Regions from separate parts of the Rossellomorea sp. GQ25 genome, predicted to be linked through region 2. Evidence: riboswitches for the same ligand, from Rfam matches in the RefSeq annotation. Region 2 holds a riboswitch; each other region holds the start of a gene.
What was found. Region 2 has a riboswitch for lysine ahead of lysA (diaminopimelate decarboxylase). Riboswitches for the same ligand answer to the same signal wherever they lie in the genome.
Positions count from the first base shown of each region.

Region 1 (8,010 bases), on a different contig from region 2:
CCAATAAAGCATATCCTGAAGATCAGCTCTTCGATAAAGCGAAGAAAATGGCCGATAAGATTGCGAAGAAGAGCCCAGGGGCGATGAAAGCAGCCATTGAGCTGTTAAGTTATACAAAAGATGACCGATTCTATGAAGGCGTAATGAGAGAATCGGATCTTTTCGGTGAGGTATTTGTATCTCGTGACGCCAAAGAGGGTATTTCAGCGTTTGTTGAAAAGAGAGAACCGCACTTTAAAGGCTAGAATACATTCTTGTAATATAGTAAACTCTTAGTGAGGGGCAGTCTTGAATGTTCAAGCTGCCCATTCAAAGGGGTTAAATTGTCAAAATCTTTTTAAGGGAAAGAATGTTTACATTATTAGGAGGGACTTACGCATGAACATCTATGTACTTTTGAAAAGAACGTTTGATACTGAGGAGAAAATTTCGATCCAAAACGGTCAAATTGCTGAAGATGGAGCTGAATTTATCATAAATCCTTACGATGAATATGCCGTGGAAGAAGCTATTCAAGTTCGCGATGCACATGGTGGAGAAGTGACGGTTGTGACAGTTGGCGGAGAAGAAAGTGAAAAGCAACTGAGAACAGCACTGGCAATGGGTGCAGATAAAGCAGTCCTGATCAACACAGAGGATGACCTTGATCATGGTGATCAATTCACTACAGCCAAAATTCTTGCCCACTATTTAAAAGAACAGGAAGTAGATTTAATCCTGGCAGGTAATGTTGCGATCGATGGTGGATCTGGACAAGTTGGACCACGTGTAGCAGAACAGCTTGATATCCCTTATGTAACAACGATTACGAAATTAGAAATGGATGGCGGAACGGTAACAGTCACACGTGACGTAGAAGGGGATTCAGAAGTAATTGAAACATCTCTACCTCTACTGGTAACGGCACAGCAAGGATTGAACGAACCACGATATCCATCACTTCCAGGAATCATGAAAGCGAAGAAAAAGCCTTTAGATGAAGTGGAATTGGATGATATTGATTTAGACGAAGATGAAGTAGAAGCGAAGACAAAAACAATTGAAATCTACCTTCCACCGAAGAAGGAAGCGGGTAAAGTATTAGAAGGCGAATTGGATGCTCAAGTATCAGAGCTTGTTTCACTTCTTCGCAATGAAGCGAAAGTTATATAAGGCTAAGAAGTAGTAATAACTAACATTCAGGGGGTATTTAACATGGCGAGAAAAGTATTAGTACTTGGAGAAGTTCGGGACGGATCATTACGTAATGTTTCCTTTGAAGCGATTGCGGCAGGTAAAACAGTATCTGAAGGCGGAGAAGTTGTAGCAGTTCTAATCGGCAAAAGTGTAAGCGCTTTAGGCAATGAAATGATTCAATATGGTGCTGATAAAGTAGTGGTTGTGGAAGATGATAAACTGGAGCAGTATACGTCAGATGGATATTCACAAGCAGTTCTATCGGTTATTGAGCAAGAGAAGCCTGAAGGAATCATCTTCGGACATACTGCACTTGGAAAAGACTTGTCTCCTAAAGTGGCCAGTAAGCTAAGCACAGGATTGATTTCTGATGCAACTGATCTTGAAGAAGCTGGCGGGAACCTCGTTTTCACAAGACCGATTTATTCCGGGAAAGCATTTGAAAAGAAAATTGTGACTGGCGGTGTGATTTTTGCGACGATCCGTCCAAATAACATCGAGCCTTTAGCGAAAGATGAGTCACGTACAGGAGAAGTTTCTTCCCTTTCCGTTGATATTAAAGACTTACGCACAATCATTAAAGAAGTCGTACGTAAAGCAAGCGAAGGTGTTGACCTATCTGAAGCGAAAGTCATTATCGCCGGAGGACGCGGAGTGAAAAGTGAAGATGGATTCAACCCGCTTAAAGAACTGGCGGATGTTCTTGGTGGAGCTGTAGGAGCATCTCGTGGAGCATGTGATGCCGACTACTGTGACTATTCCCTGCAGATTGGTCAGACAGGTAAAGTCGTAACACCTGACCTTTATATTGCATGTGGTATTTCTGGAGCTATCCAGCATTTAGCGGGTATGTCGAATTCAAAAGTCATCGTTGCGATCAACAAAGATTCTGAAGCGAACATCTTTAATGTAGCGGATTATGGAATCGTGGGTGACCTGTTCGAAGTGGTGCCGATGCTGACTGAAGAGTTTAAAAAGCTTAAAGTATCCTCTTCTTAAATTCAATTGACGTTTTAAAGTAGCGTCTATAGGGTATGAACATATTATGTAGTAAAAATAAGGATGCAGCCGGATGGCTGCTCCTATTTTTCTACCCTGTATATTCCGTTATCTGAAGGGAATATTACCTACGAGCAGATTAATAGCATCACAAAAAAAACGGTGATATACTAACGTTACATTCAAAGATTTTAGGAGGCGCATATAAATGGCAATTACACACGCTACTGATCAATCATTTTCAACTGAAACAAATTCTGGACTGGTATTAGCGGATTTCTGGGCACCTTGGTGTGGACCTTGTAAGATGATCGCTCCAGTACTGGAAGAGTTAGATGGAGAAATGGGCGACAAAGTAAAAATCATCAAAGTTGACGTTGATGAAAACCAGGAAACAGCAGGTAAATACGGGGTTATGAGTATCCCGACTTTAGTTGTCCTTAAAGACGGTGAAGTTGTTGATAAAGTAATCGGATTCCAACCTAAGGAAGCACTTGCTGAACTATTAAACAAACACGTATAAGATAATCTTTTATACACCGGGGCTCGATTTGTGAGCCCCGGTTTTATATTGTATTAAAATATCTATCAGACAGCTAGATCCTGGTTAATCAGCCCTGATACTTGTTGTCTTTGACCAAGCCGCCTCACTCTATGGCAATCAAAAAAATCAGATCGTATGAAAAATATAAATGCTTAACCCATTAAACCAACTTCTGATTGGAATCCATTCATTGAAAGCCTTACAATAGGCTAAGAAGGAATTTCAGACTGAGTTGGTTTTTTATTTGGAGAGAAAAATTAAAAGTGATTAAAATTAAAGGTGAACGGTCTTTTACCACACTGAATTTCCTCAAGCTACCAGTGTGCTTAAACAGAAAAAGTCTAATCATTTCTCATTTACAGGAGTGATTCGATCCTGTTCATTCAACCATCACCGTCTATAAATGGGCAGACAAGAGAGGAGAGAGACGATGAACCCTACCATTACAAATAAATTAGCTCTATTACCGGATCAACCGGGATGTTATTTGATGAAAGACAGACAAGGTACGATTATTTATGTGGGTAAAGCAAAAGTATTGAAGAATCGTGTGCGCTCTTATTTTACCGGTTCTCATGATGCCAAGACTCAACGGTTGGTAGGTGAAATTGAGGACTTCGAGTACATCATGACCTCTTCTGATTTGGAAGCCCTTGTGCTTGAAATGAACCTGATCAAAAAATATGACCCTAAATACAATGTCATGTTAAAGGATGATAAAAGCTATCCGTTTATCAAATTAACGAACGAGAGGCACCCAAGACTTATTACGACCCGCAAAGTCCAAAGAGGGAAAGGCCGATACTTTGGTCCGTATCCCAACGCAGGAGCCGCTAATGAAACGAAAAAACTTCTGGATCGTTTGTATCCGTTACGAAAATGCACTACCCTTCCTGATAGAGCCTGCTTGTATTATCATATGGGTCAATGTCTGGCTCCTTGTATCAAAGAAGTAAGCAAAGACACATATAGAGAAATGACTGACGAAATTTCCAAGTTCCTGAATGGCGGATACAAAGATATCAAGAATCAATTAACGGTGAAAATGAAGGAAGCAGCAGAGAATCTGGAATTTGAGAGAGCGAAGGAATTTCGTGATCAAATCCTTCACATTGAGGCGACAATGGAAAAGCAAAAGATGACCATGACCGATTTCACTGATCGGGATGTGTTCGGATATTCCGTAGATAAAGGCTGGATGTGTGTACAAGTATTCTTTGTGCGTCAAGGAAAGCTCATTGAACGGGATGTGTCACTCTTCCCTCTCTACAATGAACCCGAGGACGAATTTCTGACTTTCTTAGGTCAGTTTTATTCGAAATCCAATCATTTTAAGCCAAAGGAACTATTTTTGCCAGAGGAGATTGATGAAGAACTGGCTGCTAAGCTGATAGAGGTGAAAATCACCAAGCCTAAACGGGGAAAGAAGAAAGAGTTGGTCAAGCTTGCCGAGAAAAATGCGAAGCAGGCGCTTGAAGAAAAATTCGCTCTGATTGAAAGAGATGAAGAACGGACGATTAAGGCGATAGAACGTCTTGGGGAGCATATGGGCATTTATACTCCTTTCCGGATCGAAGCATTTGATAACTCGAATATTCAAGGTTCGGACCCTGTGTCTGCGATGATCGTATTCCTTGACGGGAAACCGGCGAAGAAAGAGTATCGAAAGTATAAGATTAAAACCGTGAGAGGCCCTGATGATTATGATTCCATGAGGGAGGTCGTTCGCAGACGGTATACGAGAGTTTTAAAAGATGGTCTTCCTTTACCGGATCTCATTATCATCGATGGGGGAAAAGGGCAGATTGAAGCGGCGAGGGATGTCATTGAGAATGAGTTGGGGTTGGATATCCCGCTTGGCGGCCTTGCGAAAGACGATAAGCATCAGACGTCGGAACTGCTGTATGGGAATCCCTTGCAAATTGTTCCTCTTGAAAAGAGAAGCCAGGAATTTTACTTGCTGCAGCGGATCCAGGATGAAGTCCACCGATTTGCCATTACGTTCCACAGACAGCTTAGAGGAAAGAGCGCCTTCCAGTCGACTCTTGATGACATTGATGGGATTGGTCCGAAACGAAAGAAACAGCTATTAAAACACTTCGGCTCCATGAAGAAGATCAAGGAAGCAACGGTTGAGGAATTTATTGAGATAGGGATTCCAGAAGCTGTTGCTAAGGTATTGGTGGAGAAGTTGAAATAGGGGATGTTAGAAACAGTAAATGCAGTTGATTATGATAGTTGATTGGAGTGGAAGGTGCTCGACTCCTGCGGGAATAGCGGGAAAGTACGAAAAGCCGAGGGGCTTTGCCTAGGGGCGACAAGCATAAGACGAGTCTGCCGGAAAGGCGCTCTTTGCCTTTTTGGCAGACTTGGCTTATGACCTCGAGCCCCTAAGCCCCGTAGCTGGACAGTTGAGACCCCGCAGGGCGAAGCCCGAGGAGGCTCAACTCACGCCCCGCGGAAAGCGAGCACCTGGAGCGGAAATCAACCACTAATCGCTCCTACAAAATAGCAACAGAATTTACGACGTGAAACAATAATTAAAATGAATTTAATTTGGAAATGTGCATTGAATCACAAATTCTTATGTGCTATAATTAACGAAAATTTATAACATTATCACTTTTTAAAGTGGTGATAGAGGTGCGAGCTTCAAAAGTACAGGTAAAGAGGAGTATGAGCTCTGTTGAGATGCCTGGAAAGGGGAGATTCGCCGAAGTGGTTTTGGTCTCATGCTGATTCCGCTGGTTCTACGTTTAAGAAATGTAGGATTGTCAAGATGATTCAATCTTGGAGAGCTATCTCACAATGCCCATGAACCTATTTTGTATGTTCTGCTGTATGTTCATAAAGCAATGAGATATTATTCTCATTGCTTTTTTTATTATCCAGCGCAGGTGATGAACCTGTTCCATGAACGTTTAGGATGATTGTGATTGTACTCTTCACCATCAAAAAATGAGTCGTAACGATGCACTCAATGAGAAAGAGGGAGAAGCTGTGAGTATTATTGTTCAAAAATTCGGTGGGACTTCAGTAGGTTCTGTAGAAAGAATTCAAAATGTTGCGTCAAGAATCGCAGAAGAAAAAGAAAGAGGAAATGATGTTGTGGTCGTGGTATCTGCCATGGGGAAAACCACGGATACACTTGTTGGTTTGGCAAGGGAAATTACATCACAACCGAGTAAGAGAGAAATGGATATGCTTCTATCTACAGGAGAGCAAGTCACCATTTCACTCCTCACGATGGCCCTGATTCAATCCGGACACGATGCCATCTCATTCACAGGCTGGCAGGCCGGGATCGAGACGGAATCCGTTCACAGCAATGCGAGGATCACCAATATTCATACTGAAAAGATGTTGAGTCACCTTCAATCGGGAAGAGTTGTGATCGTAGCAGGATTCCAAGGGATGACAGAAGCGGGGGAAATTACAACTCTCGGTCGTGGTGGATCGGATACAACCGCCGTTGCGATTGCAGCTGCCCTGAAAGCAGAGCGCTGTGATATTTATACAGATGTAGACGGGGTGTATACGACGGACCCGCGTTATATTAAAGGAGCAAGAAAGTTACCGTCCATTTCCTATGATGAAATGTTGGAACTGGCTAATTTAGGGGCTGGAGTCCTGCATCCACGGGCAGTGGAATTTGCCAAGAACTATCAAATTCCGTTAGAGGTCAGATCCAGTATTGAAAAAGTTGAAGGAACGTATATTGAGGAGGAAGCAAGCATGGAACAAAACCTGATTGTGAGAGGCGTAGCATTTGAAGGTGAAATAACGCGTGTAACTGTATTTGGACTAGGGAACGCATTAACGGGACTATCTTCTGTGTTTACCACTTTAGCCAAAAATCATCTGAATGTAGATATTATTATTCAAAGCCAGACCGATCAGAATATGACCAATTTATCATTCTCTATTAAAGAACAAGACCTGGAGGAAACCCTTGTCGTTCTGGAACGAAACAAAGAGCAATTAGGATTCACCCATGTTGAACATGAAAGTGAGCTTGCAAAAGTATCGATCGTTGGCTCTGGTATGATCTCAAATCCAGGTGTGGCAGCGGAAATGTTCGAAGTGTTAGCTCAAAATGATATCGTGGTGAAAATGGTCAGCACGTCTGAAATCAAAGTATCTGCAGTCGTAGACGAGAAAAATATGCAAAAAGCAGCAGGCGTCCTACATACCGCATTTAACCTGGACGCGGTGAAGATGGAAGAAGTCACGTTATAATACCCAGTAGCAGAGAGCGGGACAAGTGAAAAAGGGTTGCCCCATCAATTGAAGGGCAACCCTTAATTAGAGTATGAAAGGGATGTCGGTAAGGACTATTCTACTTTATCTTTCTCGTCCCATCTTACAATCACTTTCACTGAATGACTCCGTTTATGTAGTTCGTCGGCAGCTTCTGCCACACATTTCTTTTGTAACTGTACTTGTTCGGCTAGAAAGCCCGTTTCCAGTTTGAATGTTACATCCGACTTTAAGGCAACGCGTCGTTCTATCACCGGTCCGCTTATTTCAAAGGTCATCTCATTCTTTTTTTGTTCCAGAAGTGCAAGAGTTCCCCAGCCGGCTTCAGCGAAAAACGATATCAGTTCCTCTGATGACTGAAGGGGGAATTTCCGAGAGAGTTGTTTTCCACCCCAGTATAAAATATCGGGTGTATGCTTTCCTAAAATTTCTGGAATCAATATGTCACGTAACATTTCATATCCGAAGATTGGAACGGACAGTTGATGTACTTCTTCTTTTTTCTGTTCCAAGTAAATCCCCTCTTTCTATAAAACTATTATATACATGAAAAGGGGATTTATCATCCCATACCTCGAAAAAATGACCTTGGGATATTTTGGTGATATAACTTTTATTTGATATTTATTTGAATTTTCGAACATTTAACCAGACAATACCTCACCTTTTCTGTTATCAATATATTGAAAATATTTTTGCGGTATTGTCGAATTTATGTATACGTTTTCTTGACGCTTCCACTCCTTGGGAGTAAAATGAACATGTCACATTATTGTTACAATATAAAATATGTATCGTCGTCTAGTCATTCTTAAAAATGCATTAGAAAACGAATTCATATTTTATCATTAAGGGGGGTAAATCATGGCTGGAAATCGAGAATTTAATTATCGCAGGCTTCATTCATTGCTAGGTGTTATTCCAGTTGGATTATTTTTAACACAACATTTAGTCGTGAACCATTTTGCCACTGGTGGGGAAGAATCATTTAACCAGGCGGCACACTTCATGGAAAGTCTACCTTTCCGTTA
Region 1 is NZ_JCAXEQ010000004.1:255,209-263,218, reverse strand. It holds gene AC6CIB_RS14695 (enoyl-CoA hydratase) at 1-245, shown strand, start outside; gene AC6CIB_RS14690 (electron transfer flavoprotein subunit beta/FixA family protein) at 379-1,152, shown strand; gene AC6CIB_RS14685 (electron transfer flavoprotein subunit alpha/FixB family protein) at 1,195-2,175, shown strand; gene trxA (thioredoxin) at 2,384-2,698, shown strand; gene uvrC (excinuclease ABC subunit UvrC) at 3,150-4,919, shown strand; lysine riboswitch at 5,350-5,528, shown strand; gene AC6CIB_RS14670 (aspartate kinase) at 5,720-6,958, shown strand; gene AC6CIB_RS14665 (YslB family protein) at 7,054-7,491, opposite strand; gene AC6CIB_RS14660 (succinate dehydrogenase cytochrome b558 subunit) at 7,844-8,010, shown strand, end outside.
Region 1: another riboswitch for lysine. It lies ahead of AC6CIB_RS14670 (aspartate kinase); the one in region 2 lies ahead of lysA (diaminopimelate decarboxylase).

Region 2 (8,010 bases):
GTACCTCTACTTTGATTTCCTTCGCTTTTCGTGCATCAAGCTCGACAGTTTTAGGACCGTTCAGCTTTACTTCCGGATTTCCAACAAGGGCTACTCCGGCGTGATCCGTATCCACATCGACATCCATGAGTGACATAGCGGAATAAGTGCCTGGCGGCAGTCGAAGCTCGAGTGTTCCATCGACGCCCACTACTTCTGGCTCCATTTTTTCACTGAACAGTACGACATAAGCCTGTCCTTTCGATCCGTCACGATCGGTTGCATTCAATGTAAGAGGATATCTTTCCTCTTCTTTGACCATCGCCATCGTCGTGCGTACAAGTTCTGTTCCGTCCTTTTTAGCTGTCAGGAATCCTTGGTAGCGGGACCCTGTTTCGCCAAGTGTGGAATCGAGTGTTACATTCACGTCCACCGTTCCGCCTGCCGGAACCGTAACGGTTTGATCAGAGACTGTCAGCATACCGTTTGGCGCCTTTTCTCCCTCCGCATTTGTAAAGGTTGATTCCAGTTCAAGAGTGATTTCTTCCTCACTATCATTTGTATAGGTCACTACCTTTTCTACTGCAGATGCTTGATCATGAGGCCATTTAAAGAATCCGAATGAGACCGATCCTGTTGCTCTAACTTGTGAATCCAGGGCAGCTGCTATGTCCACCCTGCCTGTACCGACATGATAAGGTTGGTAACCATCTAGCTTCTTTGTCGTATTCATTAGAGCTTGTTTTAATGTAGTGCCGTCCCAATCAGGATGCTTTTCGGCTAAAATGGCAGCTGCACCCGCAACATGAGGAGTCGCCATTGATGTACCATTTAAACTTTTGTAATCTCCGGTTCCATCGGAATATTGAGAACGAGCTGCTACAATCCCTACACCAGGAGCAGATAAATCAGGTTTTAGCCCCATATCTCCATAGCGTGGACCTTTTGATGAGAAATACGCCAGTTCATCCGCTTTATCCACTGCCCCAACTGTCAATGCTGAATCTGCTGCTCCTGGGGAACCAATCGTACCTTCCCCTCCTCTGTTACCGGCAGCAATGACGAATAAGGTTCCATTCTCATCTGTCAATCTATTCACCGCTTCTGCCATTGGATCTGTTCCATCACTCGGCATATCGCTTCCAAGACTCATGTTGACAATTTTAGCATTCTCAGAAGCCCATTCCATTCCATCAATGATCCAGGAATCCTGCCCATATCCTTGGTCACTTAAAACTTTCCCTACCAATAAACGGGCATCAGGTGCGACACCTTTATGTTTACCATCACCTGCACCTGTCCCAAGCACGGTGGAGGCAACATGGGTCCCGTGACCATTGACATCCTTTACTTCTTCATCAGGCACAAAACTTACGGCTTCATCAATTTGACCCGTTATATCCGGGTGCTCAGAGTCGATTCCAGTATCAAGAACCGCCACCTTGACTCCTTCTCCTGTATAGCCTTGTTCCCAAGCGGCATCCGCTTCAATTTGCGGCACACTTTGATCAAGGGCTGCTTCTACACGGCCATCCAGCCAGATTTTATCGACCCCGTATTCAAATAGGGGTGCTTTCTCCGTTTCTTTCTTTTCACTTTGAACGGTGACATCTTTCCAGAATGTTTCTGCCTGCTTTTTCTGTGCAGAAAGGGCCGCTCCATTAATGCTTTCCAAGTCTCTTACTTTCTTGGATCCTTTTGGGGCCGGAGTTGCTGAGAAAGCCTTAGCCTTTGTTTCTTTGTATTCTACGATGACAGGTACAGACGCTTGATTCTTATCATCATACCCGTACTCAATCAATTTCGTAATATTAAATAAATCTTCATCCATTTTTCCTGCGGCCATATAAGGCATGGCAGAGTTCGGGAATACGAATGTGTCATCTTTGATGGTCATGACCCTGACACCTTCACCATTCTTTTCAGCAGGCTCTACATTGATCATTTGTTTGCCATTTTGGAGGGTCGACACCTTTACCACATCACCAGTGATGAGAGTGATGGTATGTTCCCCTTTGATTGCTTCATTCTTATCAACCTTAGACTCCTCGAGTTCCTTCCCGTTGGAAGAGATACCAAGTGCATCTACCTGGAACATCGAACCTGAAATCATCGTCGCAGCAATCGAACCAACGAGAAGTGGTTTCACGTTAAGCTTTTTCATGAACATTCTCCTATTCTGTTAAAGTCATTTGTTAATTGATTCATATATGAGTAGATTCTTGCTGAGGATAAAATAAAGAAGGTATGTAGTCCTATAAAATTAAGATATAGAAATAGACTACTTGGTTCAGATTCTGTCAAAGGTCACCTCCCAAATTATATTGTCGTTTGCCTATCTCTGGATGCAAACTTGTTTCTCTAGGAGTAGTTTTGTAGGTCTGGGGTTAATTAAATTGTAAGTCTCAGCACAGCCATTTCTCAATTGGGGTTATTTTTCAGGAGTAAAGAACTAGTCTTAAAGTGACCATTGGATTCCATTCAACTTATTTATGAAAAAAGATATAAGAAGGGGTTGAGCCATTCTGACTCTGTAACAACTTAAGGGAGCAATTGAAGGACATAATTCCGTTGTATAAAGTCTGTCTGGATAAGTTTCAGATCACTATTTGGTGAGCGATGAATACAATCCAAACCAGCATATCTAAACCTGCCTAAAGTCCCATGAAATTATATTAAAAAAGTCGTATTCCTGTTCCCTATTTGAAGACAGAATAATAGTGGGGAGACCATTTTGAAAGTTGGGTTCATCCATTACTTGTAAAACGTTAGGAAGAGGGTTTAAGAATAGACAAAAAAGAAGAAGGCAGCATCTCATTAGACGCAGCCTTCTTTGAATTCTTTTTATACAGATGTTGTTTGGGGTATGGACTTTCAGGGTGGGAATTAGTACCCATTCCAATATACGAACCCTTTACTTATCGACTGAAACCCTCTTTCCCCTGTGCGGGATTGTTTGAGCAGTTTATGCTACAGAAGAGCTTGCTTGTTCATTTCTTCAGCAAAAATAGCTTTAAACCTTTTGGAAAATCGGGTAAAGATGATAATTTCACACTCCAAATGCCATACTGAATAATGGTCATTCAGATAGTTAAATTTCAATTTGAAAGGAAAGACCTCCCTATTTACCGGTCATTCCGAACTAAATCTGCATACGATTCACGTTCAATTACGATCCGTGATTCCCCATCCTTTACAAACACAACCGCCGGACGGGGAATACGGTTATAATTGCTCGCCATTGAATACCCGTAGGCTCCTGTACTGAACACCGCCAGTATATCACCATAATTCGTCGGCGGAAGCATCAGATCCCAAATCAGCATGTCACCGGATTCGCAGCATTTTCCTGCGATACTCACAAGCTCCGTGCATTCCTCTTGTGGTCGGTTTGCCAGGACCGCATGGTATTTCGCCTGATAGAGGGCGGGACGGATATTATCCGTCATTCCCCCGTCAATAGCTACATATGTGCGAACATCAGGGATGATTTTCTTTGAACCAACTTTATACAAGGTGGTTCCCGCTTCTGCCACCATACTTCGGCCCGGCTCTACCCATACTTCGGGTAGCAGATATTCATTCTTTGCAAAATAGGTCTTCACACTATCGGTAATCGATTTCACATACATTGGAATCGGCAGGGGCTGGTCTTCTTCCGTGTACCGGACACCAAATCCTCCGCCTATATTCAGCACCGGCATCGTCACATCATACTCGATGCGGATTCGCTGAAGGAAATCAGCCAGTACTTGAATGGCCTGATCAAACCCTTCCCGTTCAAAAATCTGAGAACCAATATGGGAATGCAACCCGAGTAATAAGAAGTACGGCTTGCGGATAGCAAGTTGAATCGCTGTATTCGCCTGTCCATTGGAAATGCTGAATCCGAATTTCGAATCCTCCTGTCCCGTCGTAATGTACTCATGGGTATGGGCTTCCACGCCAGGCGTGACCCTGATCAGGATTTGAACCTGCTGTTCGCGTTCCTTGGCCAGGTCATGAAGCAGCTCAAGCTCGAGGAAACTATCGACGACAAAGCAGCCGATCTCAGCTTCAAGAGCCATGATGAGCTCCTCTTCCGACTTGTTGTTCCCGTGGAAATGAATGCGCTCAGTGGGAAATCCCGCCTCCAGTGCCGTATACAATTCCCCACCGGACACGACATCCAGGGAGAGATGTTCTTGTTCCGCAAGTCGTACCATCTCTTTACATAGAAACGCTTTACTCGCATAGGCGACCTGGTACTGCAAACCACTTTCCTTGAATGCATTCCGGAACAGTCGGGCATTCTCACGGATCATTCCTTCATCGTAGACCATTAATGGCGTCCCATAGGTTTCCACCAGATCACCCGTGCTCATTCCCCCTATTTCAAGATCTCCACGAACATTCATATCAACTGTACTCATATCCTAAACTCCTTTTGACTCTCTCTAAAAAAACACAAAAAAACCGTATGAAGCGATGCTCATACGGTTTATCATCAGTATTCGGAGACATGATGAAGATTATGTATTAACATCTCTTCAATAGTTCTCCACAACTTTTTCATTGTGACAGTCCAACATTTCTTCAATGCTGGCCCAACAAAAAATAGAATTGGCTATTTTCTGCTTCGGCGATCTGCCTTTCTCTTCTTATCTCAGAATCCATTATTCTCAAAGAAGGTACTCATCATACTCGCGCCTCTATTATCAGAGAGTGATCTATTATTTTATTGGAATTACTATATCATCCTCTTGAAATGGTTGTCAATGTTTTTTCGTCTCCCTACGATGGACGACCAGGAGGACATTTTTTCACCATTCTTTTAATACATATACAAGGAAACTATTTTAGGAGGATAATAGATGTCAAATTATCAAGAAGCCGCTCGATTTGAACATGGTTTTTGGCTGCAGGTGCTTGGAGATCATGCCCGGTTTATCCATGACTCCCTGGCTCCAAAAGAAAAAGAATCCATCACTGCCGCCAATACGTTTAAAGAGGAGTGGGATCAACTGCTGGTACGCTCGAAAAAAAATCCCGATATTTCTTTAAGCAGGCAGGCAGAAGAGGTTAGTCGCCGCTTCAGGAAATTCAAACTTGAACTGATTGCACGTCATTTAACAGGGGATATCAGCATGGGTCTTGGCCCCACATTCCTAAATCATATGGTGAATGAGCTCGAAGAATACCTCCGCGTTTTGAAGTACTTAACCAAAGGTGAAAAACCGCCCATTTTCCACGAGCTCCACCACCACCTCCTCTGGCTGTTAGATGCGGCGGGGCATGCTGGAGCCATCTCCGACAATATGGACCGAGTTGAAAAAAAAATCAAGAAGCAAAGTGATGAATTCACAACGGATTTTGAAGCCTTTTACTTAAAGGCCGTTGAAATGGCAGGATTCCTGCGGACAGAAGTGAGCCACTTCCCTGCCCTCGAACGGTTCAATGACGATGTAAAACTTGAGATGAAGCTGTTTATGGGATTCTTGGATGAAATTGAAGAATTGGAATTAAGCAAGGCCGCACTCGGTACCTTCGCCGCTTTAATGGCCGATCATATGCTGAGGGAAGAATGCTATTACTTAACGAAACTCGCAGAAGCAACCAGCCAGCAAGATCCTGACTGTGATCCTACAAAGCCTCGGCTTTAGTTCCTGAACCCTATTCATAAAAAATCCCCGGAATTCAAATTCCGGGGATTTTTCTTAATCCAGTTTTATTTCGAAAGGTTTCAAGTTGACTGGCTTATCATTCATGCTTAATGTCTCAAATGGGACGATTAGTGAGTAGTCCTCAAGGTTGGCATCCTGTGGTAATGCAAAAGTGGATTGAAAACGGAGGGTATCCTTATCCACTGTTTTCGTTTTAGCACTTCTGAGCATATGATTCAACATCTCATTATAATCCAGTTCATCCTTGACATTTCTTTTAATATCTTTTGATGGGATCAACTTAACAAATTGAGCAAAGTTCTCTAAAATGTCATATCGAAATTGTTTTTCTTTGATATGATCGATGGTGAAATCAACTGTCACCTTCCCTTTTGCGTTTTGGATATCTTCAACCCTGATCTGATAACCGAAACGAGGGCTCTTCACCTGGAATGGAGGGGAAGCCTTTAATGAGTTGATGGCATCTTCATCCGCACGCTCCATATCTGCCTGGACATTCAACGAACGTGCCTTGTCACTGAGTTTACTCCTAAATAGCTCCCGGACCGTCTTTTGAACCTTCCCATCTATTTTCTTTGTTTCAATTATGTCAGCACCGGACTTCGATAGCCGGTTCCCCAGGTCATCGAACACGATAAGATTTAATGAATCCTTCTCCGATTCTACTGTATAGGTATACTCCAGGGTGGTCGTGGCTTTCCCCTTCTTCACCGATGTCATCTGCAGCTCGAACTTCCCGTCCGGTGATTCTGTCCTAGCGGTTGTTTCGATGGTTTCAGACGGAATCCGCTTCACCGGTACGTCAAAAGACCAGGTGCCATTTACATCAGCCATATGGGTGAACGTTAATGGAAGTGTGAAGTCCTCCAGCGGTTCCTTTCCATCCCGGTAGAACTCGATCGAACCTACGAATTCATCTCCATCTTTTTTTAGACCTGAGCTTCCTGATCCCCATTGATTCTGATCCTTCCCGTCGAAGAGGTGATAGCTATAGCCGCTCACCGGACGGTTTCCTTCATCCATATGTTCAATGGATAAATTATCACCTTTCGCTTTAAAGGTGACCCCGATGATGTTTCCGTCATAATACGTACTTGTAATCGTCACATCCACATCGTTGGAAGTGGCAGCCTGATTGACTTCGGTGACTTTATCGCTTGAATAGAGTTCTTTTCCGACCTCAGACCCGACTTTTTCATAAATCCCACCAAGTACGGGTAGTTTAGCCAGTGCATTGTTCACAGGCGCGAATAGGAAGCCTGATATGAGAACCATGGAGGCTGCTGCCGTAGTGAAAGCTGCACTTACCTTAACCGTTTTTTTTCGGACCTTTTGCTTTCTTCCCTTTTCGATTCCAGTTGAAATCGCCTGAAAAACCTCATCTTTCGGTACTTCGATGTGATCCATTTCTCCCTCAAACCATTTTCTGTCCATACTGATTCACTCCTTCCAACAGCTTTCTCAAGTCCATTTTTGCACGGTGAAGATACGTCTTAACCGTCCCTTCAGGCGTATCCATTGTTTCGGAAATCATTTTGATCGACTGACCCTGGAAGTAAAATAAGATAATGACTGTTTGATAGTGCTGATTCAAGGATGCCATGGCCGTGATCAAGTCAATCCGCCCCTCTACATCCGTTTCTTCTGTAATGAGGGCATTGTCGAGAAAATCATCCCCCGTCAGGACAAGTCTGCTTTGCTTTTTTAGATAGCTGTATGCCGTATGTATCAGGATCTTGATCAGCCAGGTACTGAAATACTCCGGATTCTTCAACCGGGATATCGACGTAAATGCCTTAAAAACCGTCTCCTGCACAACGTCCAGGGCATCTTCTTTATTTCTCACATACAGGAATGCCGTCCGGTACAGCTTCTCGCTTTCTGAGTGGATTAACTTTTCAAATGCCTGTTCATTCCCTTTGATTGCTTTTTTTACGAGTTTTACATCCATTGATTAACCTCCTGTCATTTATTAGAGTCGGGTGGGGTGGGAAAAGTTTCAAGGAATTTTTTTATGGGGTGGGCAAGGGGAGCGACTACCATTTTTTTCAAAAAGACGCATAAATGATGAAAAGAGACGCATTAAGTTTAAAATCGAAGCAATTATTTTTGATAATGACGCAATTCACCTCGAAAATGACGCAATCATGGACGATTTCGACGCAATTAAGTAGATCGGATGGGGTCAGCAGGCACGAAGTATGAATGAAAATGGTCCAAAAGCCAAAGAAAGATTGAAATAACCTTTTTTAACCTCCATCGTAAGGCTTTTCGCTTAAAAAAGAAGCTTATCCCCAGCGATAAGCTTCAATCTGCCCGTCCTGTATAAATCATCACAAAGTGGAGGACCGCTTCTGTTGATTCCATA
Region 2 is NZ_JCAXEQ010000002.1:229,801-237,810, forward strand. It holds gene AC6CIB_RS06920 (S8 family peptidase) at 1-2,143, opposite strand, end outside; gene lysA (diaminopimelate decarboxylase) at 3,105-4,391, opposite strand; lysine riboswitch at 4,505-4,681, opposite strand; gene AC6CIB_RS06930 (DUF2935 domain-containing protein) at 4,833-5,621, shown strand; gene AC6CIB_RS06935 (DUF4179 domain-containing protein) at 5,676-7,076, opposite strand; gene AC6CIB_RS06940 (sigma-70 family RNA polymerase sigma factor) at 7,057-7,593, opposite strand; gene AC6CIB_RS06945 (helix-turn-helix domain-containing protein) at 7,950-8,010, opposite strand, start outside.

Region 3 (8,010 bases), on a different contig from region 2:
CCCCTTGGTACGATTGTAAAAAGGAACATGTTGACTATATCCGGTACTGCCGGGAGCAGCTAAAGGGATTTCCACTATCGCTGGAGTTTCGCCATCAAAGCTGGTTCAGACCGGAGTTCCGGGATAAGACGTTAACGTTTATGAAAAAGGAAGGATGGATCCATAGCATTTGCGATGAGCCGCAAGCGGGGGAAGGATCTGTACCACGGGTATTGGAAACCACTCATAAAGATGCCACTCTAATTCGTTTTCACGGCAGGAATCTGTACGGCTGGAATAAACCGAATGGGGAAGACTGGCGGGAGGTTCGTTATTTATATCGCTATAATCGTGTTGAGCTGGAGGAGTGGATACCGCATATTCATCATTTGCACGAAACCTCTGAAAATCTATATATTCTTTTCAATAATAATTCTGGTGGAGATGCCGCTGACAACGCAAAAGAGCTCATTGAATTATTAGGAATTGAATATGGAGGGCTTGCACCAAAGCAACTGGATTTATTTTAGCTGACAGGAGATGAAAGACAGATGGAATGGATCGTTCTTCTATCAATCGGACTTTTAGCAGGAGCGATAGGATCCCTCGTGGGACTGGGCGGAGGAGTCATCATTGTTCCTGCCCTTATCTATTTCGGTACATATACAAGCTTGATAGCGGGAATGAATCCTCAGACAGCTGTAGGAACATCATTGGTCATTATGATTTTCACTGGGTTATCATCCACCCTGGCTTATTTAAAGCATAAGACCGTTGATTATAAAAGCGGCCTGATCTTCTTTGCCGGAAGTGGGCCGGGTTCAATACTTGGAGCATGGGTAAACAAGGGATTGAACATGGAAAGCTTCAATTTATATTTTGGTATTTTCATGATTTTGATTGCCATTGTTCTCATGATAAGAAACAAGTTAAAGCCTATTGAGACATTCAAGGATGCATCTTTTCAACGGGAATTTACCGATCCGGGCGGAAACACCTTTCGATATGGATATCCTCCTGTATTAGGAGCTGCTATTGCCTTTGTAGTTGGATTTACATCTGGTTTATTTGGTATTGGTGGTGGATCATTAATGGTACCTGCAATGATCTTGATTTTTCTTTTTCCACCTCATGTAGCCGTAGCCACATCCATGTTCATGATTTTTCTATCGGCATTAGTCAGCTCAGGAACGCATGTCATGTTTGGCAATGTAAAGTGGTTGTATGCACTTGCACTCATTCCAGGCGCATGGATAGGGGCGAAGTTTGGGGCCTATTTGAATACGAAGCTTGAATCAAAAGTCTTAGTGAGTGTTTTACGGATTATATTAATTTTAATTGGAATTCGATTGATTTACCAGGGTATTACAGGATAACATACCTCCAATAGGAGTGAGCAAATAGTGAGAGAAACCATTCATATTTATCATACAAACGACCTTCACAGTCATTTTGAGCATTGGTCAAGGATTCGTGATTTTTTGAAGATGAGAAAACAGTGGCATTTAGATGAAGGGGAACCTGTTTATCTATTTGATATCGGAGATCATGTAGACCGCTGGCATCCATTAAGTGAAGCGACTTTAGGAAAAGGAAATATTGATTTTCTAAATGAAGTCGGCTTTGATGCTGTAACGATTGGGAATAATGAAGGAATTACACTGGACTATGAAGATTTAAACAGCCTTTATGAAAATGCAGATTTTCACGTGATTGTAGGCAATCTATTAGATCGCTCGTCGCAGCCGCCAAGCTGGGTCAAAACCGATCATATTTTTCAGACGAATAGTGGAATGAAGATTGGCGTCATCGGCTTGACGGCTTATTTCAAACCTTTTTATGAAGCTCTCGGCTGGAATATTACATCTCCGATGGATGAGCTTGAGAAATTGGTTCAAGAGCTTCACCACCAGGTGGATATGGTGATTCTTCTTTCCCATCTGGGGATTAGGGATGATGAGCTGATTGCAGCACGATTTCCCGAAATTGACGTTATCCTTGGAGCTCATACTCATCATGTGTTGCATCAAGGAAAAGAAATTAAGGGAACCATGCTGGGTGCAGCAGGAAAATATGGTCATTATGTTGGTCATATGATGATTGAGGTTGACACAGCCAATAAAAAGATTGTCGGCAAAAAAGCACAACTATATGAACAGCAGGAACTTCCCCCTGTCGAAAAGGAAAAACTGGAAAATCTCGTGTGGTATCAAGAGGGGGAGGATTTGTTAGGGGAAAAAGTAACCGAACTTGCCAACCCCCTACAAGTGGATTGGTTTAATCCTTCCCCACTTCCGAATGTGTTATGTGATGCTCTTGCTGAATGGTGCGAGGCTGATTGTGCCTTCCTCAATTCTGGCCTACTCATTGATGGACTGAATGAGGGGGCAGTGACGAAACAGGATCTGCACCGGATTTTGCCTCATCCCATCAATCCATGTCTTATCGAGATGAAGGGGGCAGAGCTGAAGGAAATCGTTAAACAAACATTTAATGAGGAATGGCCGCATATTCAAGTAAAAGGACTAGGGTTTAGAGGCAAGGTGATGGGCCGGTTTGTATATGCAAATATTCAATTCAAAGGTCATGAAATCTTAATCGATCACAATCCGATTGATTCAAAGAAGATGTACAAGCTTGCCTTACCTGATATGTTCACGTTTGGCCACTTCTTTCCAGACCTTCAAAGACTTGAAAAAAAATACTTTATGCCTGAGTTTTTACGAGACATCCTCCAGTGGAAATTAAAGCAGTAAATGTATCACCGTTTCCATCCTCACGTCATACATATGAGGGAAAGGAGCGATGACACATGATGAATGTATCTCCGATTACCATTCAGGGACATACCTTTTTAGCGATTTCTGTTGAACTGCCCAAAACCAATCTCCTCGTTGTGACGAGTGATATAGGATATATAATGTGTGGAGCACTGGACGTAGCGTTACTAAATGAGAAGTTGAAAGACAGAGGAATCATTGCAGGAAGAGCTGTCGGTGTAAAAACCATCGATCAGCTCCTGGATGCCCCTCTGGAATCCATCACCTATGAGGCAGAAAATCGCGGCATCACGCCAGGCATGATCGGCCGGGATGCATTGTTGAAAATGATATAAGTGTTAAGAAGGACCAGTTGCTTTTTTGAGAGCACTGGTTTTTTGTTGGGTGAATATCACCATTCGCTTTATATTCTTGGCTCTTTTCGCAAAAGATTGTTGTTTTGTAACATAAGATCTGCCAGAAGCTCTGTCAACAAGCGTGTGCTGGATGGTGAGGAGAACCGCTCTGCTTGCAGCTAGCGTTCGGCTGAGCCTCCTCAGCTTAGCCGAACGTGGTCTCGGCACGCCCGTGCTTCCGCAGGAGTCTACGCAGTTCCCCTCATCATCTATAAAAAAATTTCATGACAGTCTTAAAGGTAACAAAAGACAATCTAAAGAAAACAGAATTTCTATTACACAAGTGGAAATTGACCAATGGTCTCTTTTAAAGAGGTGGCAATTCAAAAAAACTTTTTATAAGAAAACATGCTGAGAAAGTTGATTGGAGCGGAAGGTGCTCGACTCCTGCGGGAGAAGCGGGACAGGTGAGACCCCGCAGGAGCGCAGCGACGAGGAGGCTCACCGCCCGCCTCGCGGAAAGCGAGCATCCTGTAGCGGAAATTCAACTACTGCTTTCTTCTGTAAAAAAGCCACAATGTTTACGAAAGAGCCATATTCTTTCATGAATAATTAACACTATATCAGGAAATACATCTTGCAAGAACGTTTTTATCCTTTATAATGGAGATACTAGGAAATTTTGTCGAAAAATGAAAGAATTACATAGGAGAATTCTATGAGGCTTATATCAACTAGGGCTTTGAAACCGGGCATGGTTCTAGCTACAACCGTATATAATATGAGAGGTCAAGCTTTAATTCATGATAACGTTCCGATTACAGACCGCATGATTTCCAGATTGCAGGAGCTTAGTATTCAGTATGTCTATATTGAAGACTCCCTTTCGAGGGGAATTCATGTAAAGGGAACTGTTTCGAGTAAGGTGAGACAGCAAGCTGTAAACAATATTGAGATGGCCTTTAATCAACTAAGCGCATCGAAAGCGCCACCTGGTGTGCTCGTGATTGAAGATAGTGCTAAGCAATTGAAGCAGGTGATTGATGTAGTCTTGTCTGAAGTAAAGGCGAATCATGATCTCCTAACCATTTTGACGGATGTTTTCACATATGACTCCTATATTTTTCATCATTCATTTAATGTGACTTTGTATACGTTATCCATAGGCCTGGAACTTAAACTGTCTACTAAACAGCTCGAGCAGTTAGGCGTGGGAGCAATTTTGCATGATATCGGTAAGATGCTTGTGCCGGAGGAAATTCTTCTGAAACCAGGAAAGCTGACAGAAGACGAATTTTGTGAAATCAAGAAGCATTCAGAACACGGTTTTGAGATTTTGCGACAGCTTCATTCTGTGTCCCTGATCATTGCTCACTGCGCGTACCAGCACCATGAGAGGCTTGATGGTTCTGGTTATCCACGAGGAATCAAAGGTGAGGATATCCATCCCTTTGCAAAAATCATAGCGGTGGCCGATGTATTTGACGCCATGACTTCAAATCGTGTATACCGGAAAGCCATGCTTCCACATCAAGCGCTGGAGGTATTATATGCAGGAAGCGGTACTCTGTTTGATACAAATGTAATTGAAGCCTTCAGATCTTCTGTGGCCATTTATCCGAACGGGATGGTGGTCGAGCTGAATGATGGCCGAAAAGGAATTGTGACCGATCAAAATAAAGGTGTAACGGATCGACCGGTGATTCGGATCATCGAAGAAGATGGACAGGAAATACAAACTCCTTATGCCATGGATTTAAGTACGGAATTAGATAAGGTGATTACGGGATTTGATCCGGATTATGAACCCCAAACTCTTAAAATTAAATAAATTTTTTGCGTTAAACCCCTCTTACTTTGCATACAAATAGCTTGTAAGGGGGGATTTTTTTGTCAAAGTTTAAAACATACAAACCCCGAAGAGGAGGGCCGCTGCCTTTTCGATATGTGATGATCATCACGATTCTATTCTTTATGATTTCGACTGGATTCGGATTGTGGATCATTAACAAAGGTTTGAAACCGACACTGCTTGCTTATGCTGAAACTCAAACCAGCAGGATCGGTACGTTGGTTATCAATAAAGCGATAAACAAAAAAATTGCTGATGTTCTTGATATTTCGGATATAACGGAAGAAGTGAAGAATACAGAAGGCGACATTGTTTCATTTAAATATAATACTCAGACCATCAACCGGGTTCAGGCAGAAATCACCAACTTAGTTCAGCAAAACCTACAAGAAGCAGAGGAGGGAAATTTAGAAAACCTTGAATTTATTACCGAAGTGGAAATCGATGAAGGAAAGTCTAAAGCAGCGAAGGGCATCACTTACTCGGTCCCTCTTGGTCAGGCGACCAACAACGTGTTACTCGGTAACCTTGGTCCAAAAGTACCGATTCGCTTTCATTCGATCGGAGATGTGCGTTCTGATATTAAAACTACGGTAGAGCAATTCGGGATTAATAATGCCGTTGTAAAAGTGTTTGTCGAGCTTGAAGTCAATGTCCAGATCATCATTCCATTTGCAACGAAAACGGAGACCATCAAGCAGGATATCCTGGTTGCCATGGGTACCGTTCACCTGGATGTACCACAGTTTTATAACAATGGTGGAGGGGAATCCAGTCCTTCTATTGAAATTCCCACAAATTAGTCAGGAAAAAAAGTTGTCAAAAGAATGATAGTTTGATATATTAATAAAGAAAATTTTATAACACACCACATCATCAGTCCGATGGGGTAGAGGCGCAGAGTTCAAGAGTAAGCTGTTTGAGAATGACAACTGTGAGAACAGATGAAAGGGAACTTTTGCCGAAGTAAATATGCATGTCGAATGTGTATTTGCTGGGGTTATCTTGAAGAAGGATAACACTGTCATTATAGGGAATCTCTATAATGGGGAGCTACAGATCGTGATGGAGCACTTAAATTACTTACTAAGGTAATGATAGCTTCTCTATCGTTGCCTTTTTTTATTATCCTCTGTCATGCTACGATGGTTCCCCCCTATCAAATAGGAGGAGGACATTATGGAAAACACGATTTACTCACTATTACCACCCCTTTTAGCCATTCTTATGGTTATACTTACGAGACGGGTTCTACTTTCACTGGGAGTAGGAATCGTTGCGTCTGCCTTTCTGTTAGCAGATTTCTCAATTACGAAAACATTCAGCTTTATGTGGGACGCCTTTAAAGGCATCTTTGTCGCCGATGGAGCACTCAACACCTGGAATGTCTATATTATTTTCTTCTTACTCATTCTTGGTGTCATCACAGCATTTGTGAACATTTCCGGCGGTAGCCGCGCATTCGGTGAATGGGCGATGAAACGTGTGAAAACGAGAAAAGGGGCGCAGCTTCTTGCAGCCGTTTTAGGTATCATAATTTTTATTGATGACTATTTTAACGCCCTTGCTGTTGGCCAGGTTTCGAGACCCATTACAGATCGTCACAAAATTTCACGTGCAAAACTAGCCTATATCATTGACTCGACATCGGCACCCATTTGTGTCGTTTCACCAATCTCAAGCTGGGGAGCGTACATTATCGGTATTATCGGTTCGATTCTGGCTGCACACAGTATCACAGAGTACACAGCATTTTCAGCCTTCGTTCAAATGATACCAATGAACCTTTATGTCTGGGCAGCTGTCCTGCTTGTGATCATGGTGGCTGCTAAAGGCTTGGACTTTGGAAAGATGAAAGAGCATGAAGTTAGAGCACTTGAAACGGGAGCCCTATATGATCCCGAAAAAGAGATTCCAGGCGAATTGAAAAATGATCTGCCTGTCAGCTCGAAAGGATCGGTAGGTGATCTTGTCTGGCCGATCGTAGCTCTTGTTATCGGCACGATTGGAATGATGCTCTGGACAGGATATCAAGCAGTTGGATCATTTGACATCCTGCCGGTTTTTGAAAATACAGATGTAACGAAATCATTATTATATGGTGGCTTGTTCGGGCTTCTCGTGGCGTTGATCTTCTTCCTTCGTCAAGTCAGCTTGAAAGGAATCGAAGGGAAAGCAGTTGGAGTAGCAGTAGTGGAAGGGATCAAATCCATGCTGCCAGCCGTTTACATCCTTATCTTCGCTTGGACGATCGTCACATTGATCGATCAATTGCAAACAGGTACGTATCTTGCGGGTCTGGTTGAACAATCAAGCTTACCTATGCAGGCACTTCCAGTCATCTTGTTCTTAGTTGCCGGAATCATGGCATTCTCGACGGGAACTTCATGGGGATCTTTTGGAATCTTACTTCCGATCGCCGGGGAAATTGCTGCAGCGACAGACGTAAGTATCTTACTTCCTGCTATGGCAGCGGTTTTAGCTGGATCTGTTTTGGGAGATCATTGTTCTCCAATCTCGGATACAACCATCCTTTCCTCTACAGGAGCAGGAAGCAATCATATCGATCACGTTCTCACACAGCTTCCATATGCATTAATCGGAGCGGTTGCTGCTTCAATTGGATACCTTGTATTAGGGTTCACTGGAAGCACACTGTTCGGTCTGGGTGTTGTGATCATATTAATCGTCGCATTCGCTTTTCTGTTTGGTGAAAAAGCAAAACCAGCTGTTTCAGAACAATAAGATGAAGAAGAACCAGGAGCTCATGAGCTTCTGGTTTTTTATATTGATAGTTATAAAAAAATAGTTTTGCAGGATGTCGATAAGCCAGAGTTAAAGATTATTACAAAAACCTTAGCGAGAAACTCGATTTCCACCTCCACCTTTCTAATCATCAATTCTTCATATTCCGACAAAATTCATATAGTGAAATAGTACCTGTCTTCAAATAAAAAATTCTTTCCAAAATCTAAAAATAGCTTTGACAATTGCTCTGGAACTAGCTATACTGACTGTAGATTATAAATAATCTGAAAATATAAAAATTTCAAATACCTTAAAA
Region 3 is NZ_JCAXEQ010000003.1:402,645-410,654, forward strand. It holds gene AC6CIB_RS12805 (DUF72 domain-containing protein) at 1-509, shown strand, start outside; gene AC6CIB_RS12810 (sulfite exporter TauE/SafE family protein) at 531-1,355, shown strand; gene AC6CIB_RS12815 (bifunctional metallophosphatase/5'-nucleotidase) at 1,383-2,735, shown strand; gene AC6CIB_RS12820 (YunC family protein) at 2,792-3,094, shown strand; gene AC6CIB_RS12825 (HD-GYP domain-containing protein) at 3,813-4,925, shown strand; gene yunB (sporulation protein YunB) at 4,985-5,749, shown strand; lysine riboswitch at 5,829-6,010, shown strand; gene AC6CIB_RS12835 (Na+/H+ antiporter NhaC family protein) at 6,126-7,691, shown strand.
Region 3: another riboswitch for lysine. It lies ahead of AC6CIB_RS12835 (Na+/H+ antiporter NhaC family protein); the one in region 2 lies ahead of lysA (diaminopimelate decarboxylase).